DNA from 4 places in the Paenibacillus bovis genome. Region 3 is predicted to be linked to each of the others. Evidence: predicted binding sites of a transcription regulator. Region 3 holds the regulator's gene; each other region holds the start of a gene.
What was found. The regulator Rex, encoded in region 3, represses fermentation and respiration genes when NADH is low (regulators of the CRP and FNR family bind a similar motif). The targets are predictions, from matches to a motif close to TTGTGAAATATTTCACAA.

Region 1: adhE (bifunctional acetaldehyde-CoA/alcohol dehydrogenase) is a predicted target of Rex. The motif match lies at 1,230-1,247, and genes of this name have one in related genera.
Region 2: AR543_RS10685 (formate/nitrite transporter family protein) is a predicted target of Rex. The motif match lies at 1,294-1,311, and genes of this name have one in related genera.
Region 4: pflB (formate C-acetyltransferase) is a predicted target of Rex. The motif match lies at 1,329-1,346, and genes of this name have one in related genera.

Annotation. Positions count from the first base shown of each region.
Region 1 covers NZ_CP013023.1:4,034,121-4,036,332, forward strand. The annotation lists gene adhE (bifunctional acetaldehyde-CoA/alcohol dehydrogenase) at 1-1,156, opposite strand, end outside; gene AR543_RS17185 (Crp/Fnr family transcriptional regulator) at 1,491-2,212, shown strand, end outside.
Region 2 covers NZ_CP013023.1:2,495,294-2,497,505, reverse strand. The annotation lists gene AR543_RS10695 (hypothetical protein) at 1-1, shown strand, start outside; partial or broken gene AR543_RS25045 (hypothetical protein) at 29-241, opposite strand; gene AR543_RS10685 (formate/nitrite transporter family protein) at 335-1,171, opposite strand; gene AR543_RS10680 (WapI family immunity protein) at 1,415-1,858, opposite strand; gene AR543_RS10675 (barstar family protein) at 1,944-2,212, opposite strand, start outside.
Region 3 covers NZ_CP013023.1:3,873,130-3,875,341, reverse strand. The annotation lists gene dinG (ATP-dependent DNA helicase DinG) at 1-1,103, shown strand, start outside; gene AR543_RS16435 (redox-sensing transcriptional repressor Rex) at 1,100-1,759, shown strand; gene AR543_RS16430 (amidohydrolase) at 1,740-2,212, shown strand, end outside.
Region 4 covers NZ_CP013023.1:4,030,238-4,032,449, forward strand. The annotation lists gene pflB (formate C-acetyltransferase) at 1-1,310, opposite strand, end outside.

The DNA of each region.
Region 1 (2,212 bases), 160 kb from region 3:
TGGAATGGATAGCCGAAGAGTGACCCATACCACCGAATTCTACAATTTGTGCAGCACGTTCGATACCTTGTTCTGCCGTCTTCACTTTGTAACAAGCCAGTACAGGACTGAGTTTTTCAGCGGACAATGGATATTTGGTTCCTACACCTTCCAGTTCAGCGACCAGAATTTTGGTGCCTGCTGGAACAGTGATACCGCTCATTTCAGCGATTTTGGTTGCTGGTTGACCGACGATTGCCGGATTGACTGCACATTTCTCTACATTCATGGCACCTGCAGTCAGTTTGCCTACTTCTTCTTTACTCAGGAAGTAGCAACCGTTGTCGATCATCAGTTTTTTCACTTGCTCGAATACGGGTTCTTCGATGATCACAGCTTGTTCGGATGCACAGATCATACCGTTGTCAAACGATTTGGACAGAATCAAGTCGGTTACCGCTTGTTTGAGGTCTGCACTTTTCTCAATAAAGGCAGGTACGTTACCAGGACCTACGCCGAGTGCAGGTTTACCACAGCTGTAAGCCGCTTTGACCATTGCGCCGCCGCCAGTAGCGAGGATCAATGCAACATCAGGATGATTCATCAGTGCATTCGTTTTGTCCATGGAAGGATTATCGATCCACTGGATACAATCTGCAGGAGCGCCATGTTTGACAGCTGCTTCGAGCAGGATTCTTGCAGCTTCCTTACTACATTGCTGTGCAGATGGGTGGAAACCGAAGATAATCGGGTTACGCGTTTTGATGGCGATCAGTGCTTTGAACATGGTAGTCGATGTTGGGTTGGTTACAGGAGTGATCCCCATGATCGTACCAACCGGTTCAGCGATTTTCTGGAAGTTGTCGTATGCATTGTCTTCAATGATACCAACTGTTTTTTCGTTTTTGATGCTGTGATATATATATTCAGTCGCAAAGATGTTTTTGGTGATTTTGTCTTCATATACCCCTCTGCCTGTTTCTTCAACAGCCAGCTTGGCGAGATACATATGTTTGTCCAGTCCGGCAAGTGCCATAGCCTGTACAACTTCATCAATTTGTTCCTGATTCATTTTCATAAATGCGGCTTGTGCTTTGTTCGCTTTGTCAATCATTCTTTGAATTTCTTCCTGTGCAGTAACTTCTACGGTGCGAGTGGCATCATTTTTAACAGCCATTTCTCTCATCCTCCTCAGAATGTGTGGTGCTTTCTGTCTACGCACTGATCATAGCATAGAGATATAAATCATAATGTGATTTTTTTCACAATCAATTTTTATTTTTAAAATATTAATCATTTTGTTTTTTCTTTTTGCATTTTGAAGTAACGCGCGTTATAATATAAGTGAAAATAATCACAAAGTTTAAATTTCAAAAGAATGATGATCATACTATTAAATGTATGAATTTAACACAATATGCATTCAATTTGAATTTAGTAAATTTTTCCTTAAAACATGATGCAATCCGATTATTTTCGCGTATAATTGGGAGATGAAGGGGAGGACGAACATGAATAAATCTGCAGAAATTATGAGTACGAATGTCGAAGGAAACACCTCGTGTTTTTCGGAGATGAATATGGAACGTATGCTGGCCTATGCGACAGAGCGCAGCATCCCTTCCGGATCGCATCTATTTTGGGAAGGTGATCTGTCCGACAAACTCTATTTTATCAAAAGTGGACGGGTTAAACTGACCAAATCAACCGATGAAGGTAAAGAACTTATTCTATATATGTATCAGTCTGGTGATATGATCGGACAGGCTGATCCGTTCTCCGGTACACGGCTCGGATTTACGGCAGAGACTCTCGAAGATACAGAAGTTGCGGTTATCGAGCATAAAGACCTGGAGATGATTATCTGCCAGCACTGTGACTTTGCTATCGACTTTATGAAATGGATGGGTACGCATCATCGCCTTACCCAGACCAAAGTGCGCGACCTTATGCTCTATGGCAAACCAGGGGCGCTCTGCTCGACGCTGATTCGTCTCAGCAATACGTACGGTGAAGATTATAATGAAGACGGATCGATCCTGATTAACAAAAAGATTACCCATACGGATCTATCCAATATGATCGGAGCTACACGCGAAAGCGTCAACCGTATGCTGAGTGATCTGCGCAAAAAAGAAGTGATTGAATACGAGCATGGCATGATCATTATTCATGATCTGGAAGCTCTCCAAGAGGTATGCCACTGCGAGCTGTGCCCACGAGAAATCTGCCG
Region 2 (2,212 bases), 1.4 Mb from region 3:
ATTGGAATCAGCCTACCAGAAAAGCCGATCATAAGGGCAAAGCAGCTCCCGCTTCATGTTTACTTGTTGCATCTCTATATCCTTCCTGCCTTGGATTTCCAGATGCTGAATGGGTATACGCCGAAATAAAAGCAGCGTACAGACCCACGCTATATTGCGTGTATATCTGTACGCTGCTTGTTTTATCCATAGTTGTCTCTCGTTCTCGTTCTCGTTCTCGTTCTCGTTCTCGTTCTCGTTCTCGTTCTCGTTCTCGTTCTCGTTCTCGTTCTCGTTCTCGTTCTCGTTCTCGTTCTCGTTCTCGTTCTCAACGATTATAACGATAGAGGATCAATTATACAGCGTTTTTTTGTGTTGGTGTCTGTGCTTTTGCAGCAGTAGCATTTGCCTGTTTTTGACGACGAACCGGCGAAATGAACCAGTATGCCATTCCCACAAATACAGCACCACCCACAATATTACCCAGCGTTACCGGAATCATATTGTGTATCCAGCCCGCTACCGTAATTGTATCCGGATGACCAGGTAGCAGCAGTGCAGTCGTAAGCAGCGTCATATTCGCTACACTATGTTCATAACCGCTGGCGATAAAGGCATACAAACACCACCAGATCAGCACCAGTTTGGAAATATCATCTTTGGCACGCGAAGCCATCCAGATCGCCAAACAGACCAGCCAGTTACAGAGAATACCGCGGAAAAACAACATCGAGACCGGTAAAGACATTTTGGCGGCAGCCGCTTTGAAAATCAGATGATCTGCGCCAATCTGCTGGAACAATCCGGTACCATAGACAAGCAGGCTCAGGACGATCGCACCGACCAGATTACCGATAAATACGAGCACCCAGTTTTTGCCCAGATCCCCCATCGTGGTGCGGCGAGCCAGTGTACTCATCGTGAAAAACATATTATTGCCTGTAAACAGCTCGGAACCTGCGAAAATAACGAGCGTCAGGGCAATACCAAATGACATTCCCATAACAATAGATTGAAGCGGCGAATGAATCGCTGCCAGCGGTGCGCCGATCGAGAATATCAGGATAATCCCGATCCCTACATAAGCACCCGCCAGCATAGCAGATGCAAAATACCGTACAATACTTTCATTCATTTTTTCTTTTTTCTTCACGGCAGCTTCTATGATATTCTGTACGCCTTCAGTAAACATATCCATTCCCCCTGAAATTGCTTGTTCTCGTTGAAATATTTCACTTTTTAAATTAAAAATGAACTGTTTCTTTTTTGATTATACAAATTCCTTAGGTATATGGATGTGATGTTTATCACCATTTGTGAATTTTTTCACTTAATTATGATGAAAAAGAGCTTTTCTGCTATTATCGCTATTACCGCTCTTTTTCACCTGTATATTCCTAGCTAGATTTATTTAAAAACAAGCTCTAATATCACACTATCTCGCTGCCCTCTGAGGAAATTGATGTAACATATGATCTAGACTTGAGACTATAGGATGTAAATCTGCATATGTAAGTTTAAAAGCAAATGTTGCCTCCCCATATGCTTCAGAATTATTCATAATAGAAACAGGATAGGCAGCATGGCTTAATCTCAATTCGAGAACCTGCTGCTCGGTATAGTTCCATTCCATCTCGGGTTCTATAAAATACAAAGTAGTATATGAACTTCCTTCTATTAATAAAGAAGCAAACCACCTACGCATGGTCTGCAATTCTGTTGTCATTAAATAGGGAGCTTCCTGCGACCATACTTTTCCATTGTTAGTCTGAATATGCAGTGAAACCATCAGCCAATCATCATAAAAACCTTCCGCTTCCTCATATTGATAGCCGGTAATTTGCAATTGAATCTGTATTTGACTATTCTTCAAAATCATTCGCTACTATAGGCTCCTTTGTAACTCATAAAGTATAGTCAAAGTTTAACTATTATTGTGTCCACGAATACATCGATAGGATTTATCAATCTTGCATATCATCCTCTACTACAACTTTGAACCCAATCCCTTCCTCTTGCGCCTCTTCCAGCAGACTTCGTACCCGCTCTGCCTGGTCACCCATCCGGTCATGGCTGATTCCATAATTCACCCAGCGCAGTTCCAGCGGCAGCTCAATCATTCCGGTCAGGCAGTCCCACAGCGCATCAAGATTGCCTCCATAAAATTCGGGCAATTCCAGTTTGCTCTTCAGCTGTTCATGCAGATCCTGAATGGTAGAAAAATCTTCTCCGT
Region 3 (2,212 bases):
TCATCCGCAAAGGTGAACAGGTGATGAACAAAATCAAGGAATCGGATGAAGTGCTGGACAGTGATGGACTCGTGACAGATGTGTCGGGACTGTTCAAGGATCTGACCGGTGTCCGGGATGATCTGCGTCATTTCATCAAGCTGGACAGTGAAGATACGGTCTACTGGTATGAGGCCAACGGCAATTATCGCAGCAAGTCGCTCCAGATGTATGCGGTGCCGGTAGATGTCAGCCAGCAGCTCAAGGAGCATTTCTTTGACAAAAAGAAAAGTATCGTGCTGACCTCTGCCACGCTGTCGATCGACAAGAACTTCCAGTACATGATTGAACAGCTGGGACTCAAGGAAGCCGAGCAGCAAGGCAAGCTGAATACGTCGATGCTGGAATCGCCGTTTAATTACAGGGAACAGTCGCTTGTACTGATTCCAAGAGATTTCCCGAGTGTAAAGGGAAGTGTCGGTGACGAGCATTTTGTCAGTATGCTGGCTCGTTCACTTGCTGATGCTGCCGAAGCGACGCGTGGACGCATGTTGGTCTTATTTACTTCCTACCGGATGCTCAAGCAGGTGTATGAGCCTCTGAAGGAGAAATTATCACAGAGTGATATTGCCGTATTCGGACAGGGTGTAGATGGAGGCAGCCGGACCAAGCTGACCCGACGCTTCCAGGATCATCCGGCCTGTGTACTGCTGGGTACGAGCAGCTTCTGGGAAGGCGTGGATATTCCCGGAGAAGCACTGACCTGTCTGGCGATTGTGCGATTGCCGTTCCAGCCGCCGAATCATCCGCTGGTCGAAGCCAAAAGTGAACGGCTCAAAAAAGAAAAGAAAAACCCGTTTATGAAATTATCTGTACCACAGGCAGTTATCCGGTTCAAACAGGGCTTTGGCAGACTGGTCCGGACAGCGAATGACCGCGGTATTGTGCTTATCTATGATACCCGGGTCATTGAATCGTATTATGGCAAGCACTTCTTGTATTCGCTGCCCGGTCCCAAAATGGAACATATGCCTACGCAGCAAATGGTTCCCCGTATTGCGGAATGGCTGAGCCATCGTGAGAACGAAAAGGATGCTGCAAATCAAGAGGGGGAGCAAGCATGAAATCCGATAAAATATCAGAAGCGGTCGTGCGAAGATTACCTGTCTATTTAAGATACCTGAACGAGCTGCATACCCGTGAGGTACCCACTGTATCTTCGCAGGAACTGGGACAAAAACTGGACCTCAATCCGGCCCAGATTCGTAAGGACCTTGCCTATTTCGGTGATTTTGGCCGTAAAGGAATTGGCTACGATGTATCGTATCTGATTGAGAAAATACGTCATATCCTGAAGCTGGATCAGCAGATCAATGTTGCTCTGATCGGAGCAGGTAATCTGGGACATGCGCTTTCAAATTATAATGCCTATCTGCAGGAAACGATGAAGATTGTAGCCGTGTTTGATTCGTATACACCGAAAGTAGGCACCCAGATTAATACATTGACTGTGCAACCGATTGATGAACTGTCCGAGACTGTGCAGTCCAAGCATATCCGGGTTGGTATTATTACCGTACCCAATACCGAAGCACAGCGTGTTGCTGATCAGCTGATCGAAGCAGGTATCGAGGCGATTCTGAACTTTGCGCCGATTATCCTGAAAACACCACCGCATGTGCGTGTGCATACGGCAGATTTCACTACCGATCTGCTGAGTCTGGCCTACTACCTTGAAGATGGAAAGGAATTAGAGACGAATGAACAACTCACCGAGTAAATGGATGATCAAAAACGGGATCTTTGCAGCTTCCCATGGAGGAAAATCGGTACTGTACGGACATATGGTCATCGAGAACGATGTGATTACTTATCTGGGCGAAGAAGAGCCTGCTGACCAGGAAGGCATGACCATCGTGGATGGCAGACATCAGTTCTTTATCCCGGGTCTGGTTAACAGTCATGGTCATGCGGCGATGTCCCTGCTGCGCGGCTATGGAGATGATCTGGCTCTGCAGGTATGGCTGCAGGAGAAAATGTGGCCAATGGAAGCCAAATTTACAAGTGACGATGTCTACACCGGTACAGCATTGTCTGTTCTGGAAATGCTCAAAGGCGGTACAACGACATTCCTCGATATGTATGACCGTTCTGAACGTGTGGCCGAAGTGGTAGAGCAGTCGGGTATGCGTGCGGTACTGATGCGCGGCGTTATTGGTCTGTGCTCTGAAGA
Region 4 (2,212 bases), 160 kb from region 3:
GCACGAGCACCGAAGAACTGCATTTGTTTACCGATACGCATTGCGGATACGCAGCAAGCAATACCGTAGTCATCGCCATAGATCGGACGCATCAGATCATCATTTTCATACTGGATCGAGCTGGTCTCGATCGATACTTTGGCACAGTATTTTTTGAAGCCTTCCGGCAGTTTTTCGGACCAGAGGACAGTCAGGTTTGGTTCCGGTGCAGGTCCCAGATTGTATAGGGTGTGCAGGAAGCGGAAGCTGCTCTTCGTTACTCTTGTTGTTCCGTCAACCGCCATACCACCGATCGACTCGGTTACCCAAGTTGGGTCACCACTGAACAGATCATTGTAATCCGGAGTACGCAGGAATTTGACAATACGCAGTTTCATTACGAAATGGTCAACCAGCTCCTGAGCTTGTTCTTCGTTCAGTGTACCTTCTTGCAGGTCACGCTGGATGTAAATATCCAGGAAAGAAGATACGCGTCCGAGAGACATTGCTGCACCGTTTTGTTCTTTGACGGCAGCCAGATAACCGAAGTACAGCCATTGGAAAGCTTCTTTGGCGTTTTGAGCCGGTTTGGAAATATCCATACCGTGAGCGGCTGCCATTTGTTTCAGTTCATTCAGTGCGCGGTACTGCTCGCTGATTTCTTCACGCAGGCGAATGGTTGCTTCATCCATGCCTTCGCCGATTGTTTGATCATGCTCTTGCTGTTTTTGTTTCATCAGGAAGTCTACGCCGTATAATGCTACCCGGCGATAGTCACCAATGATACGACCGCGACCGTAAGCATCTGGCAGACCAGTTACGATACCGGATTTACGGGCTGCACGAATCTCTGCAGTATAAGCATCGAATACACCCTGGTTATGTGTTTTGCGGATATTGGTGAATGTATCGACGATCGATTGCGGAACTTCAAAGCCGTAAGCTTTACAAGCATCGATGACCATCCGAATACCACCGTAAGGTTGAATAGAGCGTTTGAACGGCTCGTCTGTTTGTACACCGACGATTTGTTCTTTTTCTTTGTCCAGATAACCAGGACCGTGGGATGTGATCGAACCCGGAGTATTTACATCAACGTCCCATACGCCGCCTCTTTCACGTTCTTCTTTGGAGAGTTGAGATACAATTTTCCATAGATCATTTGTATTTTGAGTAGGTCCTGCCAGGAATGATTCATTTCCAAGGTAAGGATTGATATTCTCATCAATAAAGTTTTTAGTATCAACATGGTTGGTCCATTTGCCTTTGTTAAAACCTCTCCATGCATCCTGTTGTGATTGGTCCATTACATTTCTCTCGATTACCGACATTGATAATCCCTCCATAATTTGTGAATTTAATCACAAATGATATTGTGGCTGTACCTTGACTAAACATTGGACCGGCTACTGTGTGCTCCGGCTATGTCTTTATTATGACGGACAGACCTGTTTGAGTATGTGACATATATCACAAATAAAGAGACGAAATATGATTTTTATCACTTTCTGTCACTGGTACAGCACAATTTTAAATATATAACAGATTGATATGCTGCAGCTGAAGTTCTAGATTACAGAACAACATTTTGTTGCCGACTCCAGCCAAGCAGCAGTACAGCGGGCAATGAAATAGAGATACAGTTGCTGCAAGTTTGAAGTGTTCAAAATGATACTACATCACTTTGAAGAAAATAAGCGATAAAGTTATGGCTGCGTCATTACTTTGGAAGAAACACTTTACAGATTTGTTCTGTGCAGAAATGTGGTTGAAACGCTACTGATTCACTACTCATATAGCACTCATTCACCACTCCAGAAAGGAATAAGAGCTGCTCCTCCTGTTAAGCCTGGAGATTCTGAAGTGTTAGGGCAAAGGTGAATCTCCAGGCTTAAATGTCGTCACTGCCCTTATTTCCTTTCTTCCGTTCCGTGCTTATTGCATCATTAGAAGGTGCACGGTGCGACATCATTCTATTTTACTTTCATCATGCTAAATTTCCATCTATCACCCCCTCTCTGGTATGGATTAATGAGTACAAAAATACCTATACCGCTGCACATGAATTGGACTATTCATAGACTAGACTACTCGCAGCGAAGGTAAGGCAATTCTCCTTCAAGCCGACATTTAAGAATGGATATGTACCGCTGTAAGCGGTGATTCAGACATATCCATTCTTAACCGGAGGCCGGAAGGAGAATCCCTTGCCGGAGCGCTTGCTGCCTCCGCT